3 regions of the Streptomyces chrestomyceticus JCM 4735 genome follow, and region 3 is predicted to be linked to each of the others. Evidence: riboswitches for the same ligand, from Rfam matches in the RefSeq annotation. Region 3 holds a riboswitch; each other region holds the start of a gene.
The links. A riboswitch is a leader RNA that binds a small molecule or an ion and turns the genes downstream of it on or off. The one in region 3 is predicted to bind cyclic di-AMP.
Positions count from the first base shown of each region.

Region 1: linked by a shared signal. The riboswitch ahead of EJG53_RS24550 (LysM peptidoglycan-binding domain-containing protein) and the one ahead of EJG53_RS37820 (C40 family peptidase) in region 3 are both predicted to bind cyclic di-AMP.
Region 2: linked by a shared signal. The riboswitch ahead of EJG53_RS10235 (M23 family metallopeptidase) and the one ahead of EJG53_RS37820 (C40 family peptidase) in region 3 are both predicted to bind cyclic di-AMP.

Region 1 is NZ_BHZC01000001.1:5,650,623-5,654,972, forward strand. It holds gene EJG53_RS24540 (cytochrome P450 family protein) at 1-66, shown strand, start outside; gene EJG53_RS24545 (LysM peptidoglycan-binding domain-containing protein) at 335-1,345, shown strand; cyclic di-AMP (ydaO/yuaA leader) riboswitch at 1,598-1,768, shown strand; gene EJG53_RS24550 (LysM peptidoglycan-binding domain-containing protein) at 1,770-2,486, shown strand; gene eno (phosphopyruvate hydratase) at 2,942-4,228, shown strand.
Region 2 is NZ_BHZC01000001.1:2,503,147-2,507,496, forward strand. It holds gene EJG53_RS10220 (bifunctional acetate--CoA ligase family protein/GNAT family N-acetyltransferase) at 1-218, opposite strand, end outside; gene EJG53_RS10225 (HPr family phosphocarrier protein) at 547-828, shown strand; gene EJG53_RS10230 (GntR family transcriptional regulator) at 1,131-1,823, opposite strand; gene EJG53_RS10235 (M23 family metallopeptidase) at 2,056-2,853, opposite strand; cyclic di-AMP (ydaO/yuaA leader) riboswitch at 2,867-3,054, opposite strand; gene EJG53_RS10240 (M16 family metallopeptidase) at 3,303-4,350, opposite strand, start outside.
Region 3 is NZ_BHZC01000001.1:8,747,740-8,752,089, reverse strand. It holds gene EJG53_RS37830 (ATP-dependent Clp protease proteolytic subunit) at 265-900, shown strand; gene EJG53_RS37825 (hypothetical protein) at 908-1,213, shown strand; cyclic di-AMP (ydaO/yuaA leader) riboswitch at 1,687-1,851, shown strand; gene EJG53_RS37820 (C40 family peptidase) at 1,855-2,328, shown strand; gene EJG53_RS37815 (DUF6328 family protein) at 2,474-3,082, shown strand; gene EJG53_RS37810 (hypothetical protein) at 3,260-3,808, shown strand; gene EJG53_RS37805 (ATP-binding protein) at 3,857-4,285, opposite strand.

The DNA.
Region 1 (4,350 bases), 3.1 Mb from region 3:
CGCGGCGGTCTGATCATGCGCGGGCTGCGGGCGCTGCCGGTGGAGTTCACCCCCGTACGCGGGTGATGCCGCACCTGTACAAAGGAGACGTCACCTCCGTACGAAGGGGACGTCGTGCCCGTCCGTACAGGGTCGGGAGCCCGGCCGTACGTGACAACCCGTCAGCCCGTGACCTGAGCGTGATCTCCGCTACACCGGCTTGTGACGGACCGGCCGCCCCGCTACTTTCAACCGTTTGAAAGGCCGGGGCGGGCGGCGCGGCAGCGCACAGGCCACGCAGCCGACGGCGCCGGCCTCTCGACGACAACTCAACCGCCGCTCGAAAGGCAACCGCATGCGCTCCGGGAACGGCCGTCACCGACGCCCCCGCCAGGCTCCGGCCATCTTCGTCACGGCGGGAGTCGCCGGCGGCGCCCTCGCCATGCCGCTGCTCGCCGCGAGCAGCGCCAACGCCGCCGACGCGGCCACCTGGGACCGCGTCGCGCAGTGCGAGAGCAGCGGGGTGTGGAGCGCCAACGCGGGCAACGGCTTCTACGGCGGGCTCCAGCTCACCCAGGAGATGTGGGACGAGAACGGCGGCGCCGCGTACGCCTCGCGCCCCGACCTGGCCAGCCGGTCGCAGCAGATAGCCGTCGCGGAGTCCATCCTCGCCGCGCGCGGCCCCGACCCCTGGCCGAGCTGCGCCGTGAACGCGGGACTCAAGCAGGGCGGCAGCGGGCCGGACGTCGACCCGGGCGGCACGGCCACGCCGTCCCCGAAGCCCTCCTCGCCGTCCCCGTCCACCCCGCCGCCCTCCTCCGAGCCGTCGAAGCCGTCCGGGACGCCGGAGCCCGGCGGTACGCGCACCCCGGAGCCGAAGCCGTCACCCACCGGCCCGGCCGGCACCCCGGACCCGTCCCGTACGCCGGACCCGTCCGGCACGGGCCGTACGCAGGACCCGTCGCGGCCCACCGACCCGGCCACTCCGGGTGACGGCGCCTCCACGAGCCCCACCACGCCCCCGTCACAGGGCAAGCACCGGGGCCGGCCCGCGGAGCAGCCCGGTACGGGCGCGGACACGGGTACGGGCGCGGACACGGGCACCGGTACGGGCACCGGCTCCGGCGACGCGGGCCGGTCCGGCGGGGGCCACCCCTCGCGGGGCGGCGACGCGCACCGTACGGACCCGGGCGCGCCAGGTGACTACACCGTGCGGCCCGGTGACAACCTGTCAGCCATCGCCGAGGACCGCGGGGTCGACGGGGGCTGGCCGGCGCTCTACGCGGCCAACAAAGGCGTCATCGGGGGCGATCCGGACCTTATCCACCCTGGTCAGCGCCTTGAGCTGAGCGACCGGCAGGGGTAGTTCGCGGTGATTCACCCGCTTTGGTGAAAGTGAGACATGGATCTCGTTCGGGACCGCGGTGACCGTCCCGTCCGTTGTTTCCAAACCTGCGACGACCTGCGGAAATGTGATGATCCTGTGATGTCTGGGGGTCAACTGGCCTCAGATGTAGGGGTTTGAACCCGCGGGGTGTTCCTGTTTACCGTCTTCATCGCTCGCCAAAGCGGGCCCTTCGATCACACGCCGAATCCTGCCGGTGGTCGGAGGTCACTCGACGCGAGAGCGCCGAAGGCAGGAGCGGGGGACCCAAGGTAAGCGCCGGCCCCGCCCGCGGAAGCGGGTCCAACCGGCTAGGGGTGAAGCCATGTGTGAAGCACACACGGCCGGGCAACTCACATGGCCCGAACCCGACAGCTCACCTCGCAGGCGTCGGTGAGGAACAACCATGCTGAACACCAAGGGCAAGCACCGTCGTCCCTCCAAGGCCGTCCGCGTCGCCACGCTGGCCGGCGTCGCCGGTGCCGCGGTGGCCGTCCCGCTGATGGGCGCCACCTCCGCCTCCGCCGCGGGCAACAACTGGGACGCTGTCGCCCAGTGCGAGTCCGGTGGCAACTGGTCGATCAACACCGGTAACGGCTACTACGGTGGCCTGCAGTTCTCGAACTCGAGCTGGGCCGCCGCCGGCGGTACCCAGTACGCCCCGCGCGCCGACCAGGCCAGCAAGAGCCAGCAGATCGCCGCGGCCGAGCGCCTGCTCGCCATCCAGGGCCCGGGTGCCTGGACCTGCGCCGGCGGCCACCTCGGCCAGGGCAACGCGAACGCCAAGGCCGACGGCGGCTCGTCGCAGGGCAGCAGCTCGCACAAGTCCTACAAGTCGCACAAGTCCTACAAGTCGGAGCGCTCCTACTCCGCCCCGCAGGGCACCTCGCGCTCCGAGGCCCGCAAGCAGGGCGAGGAGCTGGCCCGCAAGACCCCGGCTCCGGCCCAGAAGTCCACGCCGAAGTCGAACCCCGAGGGCAACTACACCGTGAAGTCCGGTGACACCCTCGCCAAGATCGCCGCTTCCCACGGCAAGAACTGGAAGTCGGTCTACGCGAACAACAAGTCCGTCATCGGCGGCAACCCCAACCTGATCTTCCCGGGCCAGAAGCTGGCCGTCTGAGCCGGCCGAAGCCCTGAGAGATCCCGGGTGACCGAGGCGCTCCGTACGTACGGCGGTACGTACGGGCCGCCCCGCCGCCCGGGGGCCGCTCACCCCGGGAATCCGCTCTTCCCGTGAGACTGCCCCGTCACGGTGCCTGTCCCCCGCAGGCGCCGCGGCGGGGCTTCTCCCTTTTCCCCGTGAGTCCGCCGCGAGCCGTACCGGCCGCCCCGGACCCCGGAGGCTCCGCGCCGGGCCCCTGAAGGGCCTGCCGCGGCCCCCAGGGGCCCCACCCGGCCGGACCCGCCCCGCCCCGTCCGCCGACTTCCCCGTTCAGCGAACATTGCGCCCATACGTCCCGTGAACAGGGGCTTTGCGGGTGTATTCGTCCCGAGGACCGGGCTGGCGGCGAGCGGAACCCCCGGAGGCCGTTAGGCTCGTGCTGCAGAACTCCAGACACCCATGAAGGAGACAACGTGCCGTCCATCGACGTCGTCGTAGCTCGCGAGATCCTCGACTCGCGAGGCAATCCCACGGTCGAGGTCGAGGTCGGCCTCGACGACGGCAGCACCGGCCGTGCCGCCGTTCCGTCCGGCGCCTCGACCGGCGCCTTCGAGGCCATCGAGCTGCGGGACGGGGACCCGAACCGCTACCAGGGCAAGGGCGTGGAGAAGGCCGTCCTCGCGGTCATCGAGCAGATCGGCCCGGAGCTGGTCGGCTACGACGCCACCGAGCAGCGCCTGATCGACCAGGCCATGTTCGACCTGGACGCCACCGACAACAAGGGCTCGCTCGGCGCCAACGCCATCCTCGGCGTCTCCCTGGCCGTCGCGCACGCCGCCTCCGAGGCCAGCGACCTGCCGCTGTTCCGCTACCTCGGCGGCCCGAACGCCCACGTGCTGCCGGTCCCGATGATGAACATCCTGAACGGCGGCTCGCACGCCGACTCCAACGTGGACATCCAGGAATTCATGATCGCCCCGATCGGCGCGGAGTCCTTCTCCGAGGCGCTGCGCTGGGGCACCGAGGTCTACCACACCCTCAAGAAGGTCCTGAAGAGCAAGGGCCTGGCCACCGGCCTGGGCGACGAGGGCGGCTTCGCCCCGAACCTGGGCTCCAACCGCGAGGCCCTGGACCTGATCCTCGAAGCGATCAAGGAAGCCGGTTACACCCCCGGTCAGGACATCGCGCTGGCGCTCGACGTCGCCGCCTCCGAGTTCTACAAGGACGGCGTCTACGAGTTCGAGGGCGAGCAGCGCACCGCCGAGCAGATGACCTCGTACTACGAGGAGCTGGTCGGCGCCTACCCGCTGGTCTCCATCGAGGACCCGCTGTTCGAGGACGACTGGGCCGGCTGGAACGTCATCACCGAGCGCCTGGGCTCCAAGGTGCAGCTCGTCGGCGACGACCTGTTCGTCACCAACCCGGAGCGCCTGGCCCGCGGCATCGAGGAGAACTCGGCCAACGCCCTGCTGGTCAAGGTCAACCAGATCGGTTCGCTGACCGAGACCCTGGACGCCGTCGAGCTGGCCCAGCGCAACGGCTTCAAGTGCATGATGTCGCACCGCTCCGGCGAGACCGAGGACGTCACCATCGCCGACCTGGCCGTCGCCACCAACTGCGGCCAGATCAAGACCGGCGCCCCGGCCCGCTCCGAGCGCGTCGCCAAGTACAACCAGCTCCTGCGCATCGAGGAGATCCTCGACGACGCGGCGGTCTACGCGGGCCGCTCCGCCTTCCCGCGGTTCCGCCTCGCGGACTGACAAGCACCGCAAGGGCTGACCCCCGAGGGCCGCGAACGGCCCCGGCAGCCGTGAATACGTACGTCCCCGGCGGCGGTCCCGTACCGTTGCCGGGGACGTACGTGCTGCGGGCCGGGCCGTCC
Region 2 (4,350 bases), 6.2 Mb from region 3:
TCGTGGTGGGTGAAGCGGTGCACGTCGCGGTCGGACAGGCGCGGGTAGGGCGCGAAGAAGCGGTAGTACTTCGACTCGTCCGAGACCTGTTCGTAGAACGAGACCAGGCGCTGCGCGTCGTCGGGGGTGATGGGACGGATGCGCGCGGTGCCGCCGTCGCGCAGCACGACATCGGCTTCCCAGTGGGCCGGGTAGACGCTGTCCGACGGGCTCTGCATGGGGGACAGCGTACGGCCCGGCACTGACAACCGGCTCGGTGTGCGGGCCCGTGCGGGCCGGGGCAGTCTGGGTCGGGACGGTCGGCCCCGGACGGAGGGGGCCGGGCGGCGGGCGCGGCGGCGGAAGGGTTCAGGAGGAGGGGCCGGGTGGGGACTGGACGGCGCGGTCCCGGATGGCGGACGGTGCGGGCGTGCGCCGTGGAGCCGCCGGTAGCGTGCCCCCGGCCTGCGGAAAGCGCCGTCCCCGGCGCCGCCGCGGGCTGCCGGAGCACTCCCGGCGACATGAGACACTGGTCTAGACAACCGTTACGACTTGAAGGGCAACACCATGGCTGAGCGCCGCGTCAATGTCGGTTGGGCCGAGGGTCTGCACGCCCGCCCCGCCTCGATCTTCGTCCGTGCGGCCACCGCCGCCGGGGTTCCCGTGACGATCGCGAAGGCCGACGGCAACCCGGTCAACGCGGCCTCCATGCTGGCCGTGCTGGGCCTGGGGGCCCAGGGTGGCGAGGAGATCGTGCTGGCCTCCGACGCCGAGGGCGCCGACGCCGCGCTCGACCGTCTCGCGAAGCTGGTCGCCGAGGGCCTCGAGGAGCTCCCGGAGACCGTCTGAACCGCTTCGCGGGTCACTGTGTTCGCGGCTCCGCCGCGGTAGCCGGTTCACCGGCGCCGGGGCGGGGCCGTTTTTCGTGCGTCGCCGTAGGCCACGGCCGAAGGGCGGCACCCCGGAAATGCACACGCCGCCGCTACGGAGCACGCCGGGGAATTCCCGCAACGCCTCCCCCGCGATTCCACTGCACCCCTGCAAAACCCTCGCGGTAATTCATCCGCACTTTTCCGCAGCCCGCCGCACCGCACCGGAACCCCTGCCGATACCCCGACGAAATCACCTACCGCTTGTATACGGCCCGCCTGTTAATTCCGTTCGCGCGCCGTGTTTACGGTCTGTTTCGAATCCCTCACCGCCGGCCCGGGAACCACCGGACGCAGCCGGTACGCCGGGCGCGAGCGCTCGATGTGCGCCGCCATCAGGGCGCGGGCCCGTTCGGCGTCCCCACGGCCCACCGCGTCCAGCACCGCCCCGTGCTCCTCCCAGGAGCGCTCGTCGCGGGCCGGGGGCTCGACCACGTACATCCAGTCGATCTTGCGCCGCACCTGGGTGAGCAGCGCCGCCAGGCCCGTACTGCCGGACGCCTGGGCGAGCGTCTCGTGGAACCAGCCGTCGAGTTGGCGCAGCTCGGCGCAGTGGCCGTGCCGGGCGCGCTCACGGCCCAGCCGTACGACACCGCGCAGCACCTTGATGTGCGCCGCGGTGCGGCGGGCCGCGGCGCGCGCGGCGCCGAGCGGCTCCAGCAGCGCCCGGACGTCCAGGGTGTCGGCCGCTTCCCGCTCCGTCGGCTCGGCCACACAGGCACCCGCGTGGTGCCGGATGACGACGAAGCCCTCCGACTGCAGCGTGCGCAGCGCCTCGCGTACGGGAACGCGGGAGACCCCGTAACGGCCGGCCAGCATTTCCTCGATCAGGCGGCTGCCCGGCGGGAGGACGCCGGATACGATGTCGTCGCGGATCGCCGTGCACACCACATGCGCGGAAAGGGGACCTCGCATCGTCTGTGCCTCCGCCGTAATCCGCTGGGAACTTCCGGAAATGCCGCCGGACGGCGACTTTCCCGACGCGACTCTATGCGACAGGAACCGGATATCCGACGGCCATGGCGCATTCATGGATATTTTTTGGCCAGGTGCCGCACGGGCGGAAACGCAGATGCCCCGGCCACGGGGGCCGGGGCATCGTACGGGGGACGGGTGCGACGGGAGTGACGAGCGGGACGGGTGTCCGTCAGACGTTCACGCCGTGCGAGCGCAGGTAGGCGACCGGGTCCATGTCCGAGCCGTACTCAGGCGAGGTGCGGGCCTCGAAGTGCAGGTGCGCGCCGGTGGTGTTGCCGGTGTTGCCCGACAGGGCGATCTGCTGGCCCGGGGTGACGGTCTGGCCGACCGAGACGTTGATCGACGACAGGTGGCCGTACTGGGTGTAGGTGCCGTCGTTCATCTTGATGACGACGTTGTTCCCGTACGCGCCGCCCCAGCCGGCCTCGACGACGGTGCCGGAGCCCACGGCGTGGACGGTGGTCCCGGAGTCGGCGTGGAAGTCGATGCCGGTGTGGCTGCCGGAGGACCACAGGCCGCTGGACGCCTTGTAACTGGTGGAGACGTAGGAGCCGTCGATCGGCGCGACGTACATGAGCAGGCGCTTGCGCTCGGCCTCGCGGGCGGCGCGCTCCTTGGCCTCGCGCTCCTTCTTGGCCTCGGCCTCGGCCTGGCGCTTGGCCTCCTCGGCCTGTTTGCGCGCCTCGGCCTCGGCCTTGGCCTGCGCGGCGGCGGCCTCGGCGGCCTCCTGCTGCGCGTCGGCCTGCGCCTCGATCTGCTCGGCGAGCTCGTCGCCGAGGACGACGGCGTGGTGGAGGCCGGTGTCGTGGTTGCCCGCGTCGTCCGGGTTGCCGGCCGCCAGGGCCGGGGAGGCGACGGAGGCGATGACGCCGGACGCGGCGAGCGTGGCTATGCCGGCGAGGTTACGGGTCGTCCGCGCGCTGCGGCTCGGACCACGGTGCTTCCCGGTGGCACGGGTGAACGCCATGGGCTGGCTGTGTCCTTTCCTTCCCTCTCGCCTACCGGGTTAGCTGACGGGTTCGGAGCAGGAAGGTCTCCTACGGGCGCCTCCGGGAAGGCGTCCGATTCACCCCAAGGACGGGCCCCTCCTGCGCCGAAGTCGGCGACAAGAGGGCGGGTCCCCGGCTCCCCTGGCTCGCGCCGTACGGGGACTCGGCGATGACTGTCCGTGCCGCGGTTGCGGCGGTGATCCTGCGGACAGCCGGATCGACGCTAAACGGGGCCACTTTCAATCGGCAAACAGAACCCCGGATTTGTGCCGTACGCCACACGGGCACCGTGCAACCACCCCCAACAATTGGGACATAAAGAAGATCCAGTGGCGCCTGCGCACCACTGGATCCCTTATGTCACCGTTCGTCACACACTCGGGTCACAGGCCGTCCGTCCGGGCCGGAGACGTGCCGGTGACGCCCCTCAGCCCTTGACGACCGTCACCTCTCCGATGCCGAGCGCCTTGACCGGCTCCTCGATCTCGGCGGCGTCGCCCACCAGGACCGTCACCAGACGGTCGACCGGGAAGGCGTTGACGACCGCGGCGGTCGCCTCGACCGTGCCGGTCCGCGCCAGCCGCTCGTACAGCCGGGCCTGGTAGTCGTCGGGGAGCTGCTGCTCGACCTGGTCGGCGAGGGTGCCGGCGACAGCCGCGGCGGTCTCGTACTTCAGCGGCGCGACCCCGACGAGGTTCTGTACGGCCACATCGCGCTCGGCGTCCGTCAGGCCCTCCGCCGCGAGGGTGCGCAGCACCTTCCAGAGGTCATCCAGCGCCGGGCCGGTGGAGGCGGTGTCCACGGAGCCGCTGATGGCGAGCATCGCGGCGCCGTCGCCGTCGGCCGAGGAGCGCAGCACCTGCCCGAAGGAGCGCACCCCGTAGGTGTAGCCCTTCTCCTCGCGCAGCACCCGGTCCAGGCGGGAGGTGAGGGTGCCACCCAGGCAGTACGTGCCGAGCACCTGCGCGGGCCAGACGCGGTCGTGCCGGTCGGCGCCGATCCGGCCGATCAGCAACTGGGTCTGGACGGCGCCGGGGCGGTCGACGATCACGACCCGGCCGGTGTCGTCGGCGGTGATCGGGCTGGCCTTCACCGGTTCGGCGGGCGACCCCGTCCAGGCGCCGAGGGTCTCCGTGAGGGCCGCGTCCAGGTCGACGCCGATGAAGTCGCCCACGACGACCGCGGTGGCCGTGGCGGGGCGTACATGGGCCTCGTAGAAGGCCCGCACGGCCGCCGCGTCGATACGGGCGACGGTCTCCTCGGTGCCCTGGCGCGGCCGCGACATCCGCGAGTCGGCCGGGAACAGCTCCTTGGACAGGGCCATCGCGGCACGCCGGGCCGGGTTGGCGAGCTCGTGCGGGATCTCGTCGAGGCGGTTGGCCACCAGGCGCTCGACCTCGCCGTCCGGGAAGGCGGGGGCGCGCAGGGCGTCGGCGAGCAGGCCGAGCGCCTTGTCCAGCCGGGAGGCCGGGACC
Region 3 (4,350 bases):
GGGCCGGTGCCGGAGCGCCCGGGGACTTCGGCCGGAACGCGGCACCGGCGGCGTGCTCCGGCCGGGCCCCGGAGACACGACCTCACGGGCCGTCACGTCATGCGGCCCGAGCCCCACCTGACGCCCCATGGGTTTTTCGCTCTCAGCGAGCGTCCGGAGCCGCACCCGCCGAAGGCATTGCTTTCGCCCGGCGGGACGTGCTCCCATCTAGCCCACGTACATCCTGTACATTTTTTACAGACGCTCAGGGAAGAGGAGCTCCCCATGAACGGCCCCCAGGCCCGATACGTCCTCCCGGAGTTCACCGAACGCACCTCCTACGGGGCCCGGACCCTGGACCCGTACTCCAAGCTGCTCGGCGAGCGGATCGTCTTCCTGGGCACCCCGGTCGACGACGCCGCGGCCAACGACGTGATCGCCCAGCTCATGCACCTGGACTACGACGCCCCCGACCGGGACATCTCGCTCTACATCAACTCCCCCGGCGGCTCGTTCACCGCGATGTCCGCGATCTACGACACGATGCAGTTCGTCGGCTGCGACATCGAGACGGTCTGCCTCGGGCAGGCCGCCTCCGTCGCCGCGGTGCTGCTGGCGGCCGGCGCGCCCGGCAAGCGCCTCGCGCTGCCGGGCGCCCGCGTCCTCGTCCACCAGCCTTCGTTCGAGGAGCCGGTGCAGGGGCAGGCCGACGACCTCCGCATTCAGGCGGACGAACTGCTGCGCACCCGGGCACTGCTGGAGGAACTGCTCGTACGGCACACCGGCCAGCCCCCCGAGCGGATCACCGAAGACCTCGAACGCGAGAAGGTCTTCAGCGCCGAGGCCGCCATGGAGTACGGCCTCATCGACGGGCTCACCCGCAGCCGCAAGCAGCACCCCGCGACACCGGGCGCGAGGTGAGCCCGGAATGTGGCCGCCCGAACTGCCGCCGCTGCCCGCGCTGACGCGCGCCGAGGGCGAGGTCATCGACAGCTACCTGGCGGTCCTGGACCTGCTGGGCCGCATCAACCCCGCCCGCGGCACGGACACGTACGGCGGCCTCCGTGCCGCGCAGGCCCTGGTCGGCAAGACCACCGCGCTACGGGACGCGCTGGCGCTCATGCACGACCGGGGCGAGAGCGAGCTGCACGCGGCAACGCTGGCGCAGGCCCTGCGCGTACTGGACGGTGAGCGCCGCGCGCGGCTGATCTCCGTACCGCCGCCGCAGAGTTGACGCGCCGCGTCCCCGTGCGGACGGGGACGCGGGCGCTTTCCCTTCTCGCCCCTGGCGCACCAGAGGCCCACCCCGACCCGCGCGGCACACGCCGGACAGAGGAGACAGAGGCGGCCAGGAGGTGCCGGAGCACCGCAAGGGCCCCACCCGTTCGACGACACGACGCCCGATCGGGCTCGCCCGAACGGCGTAGCCGCTGGGTCGCGTGCGGTGCCACACGGCTTGCGCGGCGTACGTACGTGTCGCCCGGAACGTGACGTTCCGGGGCTGGTACACGGATCCTCACCCGTCGCGGGCCTCCCCCGGGACGGCGTCCGTCCACCCGAACGGCGCAAGCGTGACCAAGCTCACATACAGCCGTTTCTGCTCGGAATCCGGGCGCGAGATGCGCAACGATCGCTTCGACGACAAGCCCCCGCCACAGCGGTGGGGCGGTCCGGGCGGACGCCCAATCCTGCCGCCGTACCGGATGTCTGGCCGATGCGCCTGGACCGGCAGGAGCGGAGGACCCGAGCACGACGGGACCGCCGGCCACCGCGGCCGGACGGCCTCTTGGGGTGAAGTCGTCACCACGACCGGGCATCTTCGCCTGCCCGAACCCGACAGGTACTCCTTCGCAGGCGGCTGACGAAGGGTTGCGCATGACTGCGCGTACCAGCACTTCCCCTCTGCTGGCGCGGGCCGGAGTGATCTCCTTCCTCGCCCTCGCCACGGTCGGCGGGACACTGGTCGTACCAGGGGCCACCGAGGACGCGACAGCCGCGTCCACCTCGGCCTCGGCACTGCGGATCGCCGCTTCCAAGAAGGGAGCGCCCTACAAGTACGGAGCCAGCGGGCCCTACCGATTCGACTGCTCAGGGCTGACGCTGTACTCGTTCAAACGGGCCGGGAAGCGGCTGCCGCGCACCGCTGCGGCCCAGTACAACCGCACCCGGCACCTGTCGGCGTCCGCGCGCCGCGCCGGTGACCTGGTCTTCTTCCACTCCCGCCGCGGCATCTACCACGTGGGGATCTACGCGGGGGCGGGCAAGATCTGGCACGCGCCCAAGCCCGGCACCGTGGTGCGGCTGGAGCGCATCTGGTCACGCAGCGTCTCGTACGGGCGGGTGGGCTGACCGCGCCGTCCCGCCAGGGCGGGTGTGGGGAACCGTACGGCTACGAGCCCCACACCGCCCGCACGCGGGGCGTACGCGGGCGCACCTCCCGCACGCCCGTGCGCGTCCGAGGAGTGATCAACGCGTCGGCGGATACCCGCACGCAATGACCCCCCTCACCGACGAGCACCGGAACGAACTGCCCGCACACCCCGAACCGCCGGGAACGAGTGAAGCGTCCGAGCCGCACCGGCCGCCCGGCTCCGCCCGGTACACCGTGTGCGCGGACCGCAACGAGACGCCCCTGGAGCGCTACGACCGCAACTTCGGCGAACTGCTCCAGGAGCTGCGCGTCCTGCAGACCGGCGTGCAGATCCTGTTCGCCTTCCTGCTGACGCTGGCGTTCACCCCGCGTTTCGTGTCCCTGGACGCAACGCAACGCGCGTTCTACGTGGGCACGTTACTGCTGGCCGTACTGGCGACGCTGCTGCTCACCGCGCCTGCCGCGGTGCACCGGGTGCTGTTCCGGCGGCGCGCGAAGGGGCTGATCGTGGAGGTCTCCGCGCGGCTGACGGCAGCCGGGATGGCGGTCCTCGCACTGGCGCTGGCCGGTGCCGTGCTCCTCGTCGTCGACGTCGTACTGGGGCGCGGGGCGGGAGTGGTGGCGGGTTCGGTGACGCTGGTGACGTGCGGCGGCCTGTGGGCGCTGCTGCCCCGCGTACTCGGCCACCGGAACGGGCACCTCAAGCCGCCGGCGCGCGACTCGTCCTCCTGAACGCCAGGGGGCCCGGGGGTGGCCTCCTGGTGCGGCGCTCCGGGCGCGGTGCCGTCGAAATCTTTTGTGACCTGGTCGTCCTTGCTTTGATGACGGAGAACCGATGGAGTCTCCTCAGCACGTGAGGAGACCCATGCACAGGCACCTGCCCCAGTACACGCACACCAGGACCGACTCGTGAACCTGCGCGGACTTCTGCGCCGCCGCTCCCCCGCCACGCCCTGCCCGGCCTGCGGCAGCACGGACGTGCTGTGGGAGGACGAGGGGGTCTACGGCGCCGGCGAACTGCTGTGGTGGTGCGCCTCCTGCCTGCATCAGTGGCACCCGGGCGACCTCGGCACCGGCGCGGACGGGGGCCCGGCGGCTCCCGCGAACGGCGCAGTATCGGTACCTCCCGCACAGCCCGCCACCACGATCACCCCACCGAAGCCCGCAGTACCGGCTCCTGCCACGCCTCCCGCGCCGTCCGTGCCCCCTGCCGCCCCTCCGCCTCCACCCCCGCTCCAGCCGCCGAACGCCCCCGCCACCGTCGCCGAACGGGTGATGCACGCCGCCGGGCTGATCCCGCTGGGCCCCTGCCCCGGCGCCTACGAGCCGTGGCCGTGCCGCTGTGCCCGCTGCGGCCGCGCGACCAGCCCCACCTACCGGCAGGTGCGGGACGAGGGCACGGGCTGTGCCTGCAGTACGGGCCGCCGCCGCAAACCGCGCTTCCTCACCAAACCCTGAGGAACCACCCGGAATCGCCTGGACCCCGCCGCCGGCCGATTTCCGCCGTTACGGCAGGAACAGCTTCCACGGCAAGGTGATCCAGACGGTCTTGCCCCCGGCCGCGGTGGGTTCGACCGTCACCTGCCCGCCCGACTCGGCGGCGAGGAAGCGGACGATCACCATGCCCCGGCCGTTGTCCTGCTGCACGGCGGCCGGCAGCCGCTTCGGCCAGCGCGGATGGTCGTCGGTGACACCGATCCACAGCCGTTCGTCGCGGTCCAGCCGGACATCGACGGTGAAGGCCGGTGACTGCCCGAACGTGTGCTGCACGGCGTTGGTGGCGAGTTCGGAGACGATCAGCCGTACGGCGTCGGCCGTCTCCGTCCCGTCCGGCAGGCCCCATTCGGCCAGTACGTCCATGACGTACCTGCGGGCCTCCGCCACCGAAACCGGTGCGCTGGGCAGAGTGAGTGAGGATTCCTGGTGGTCTGCCATCGCGACGCCGTCCCTTTCCCACCGAGGCTCGACTCCGGCCCGCCGCCGAAGGAAGCCGCCATCGC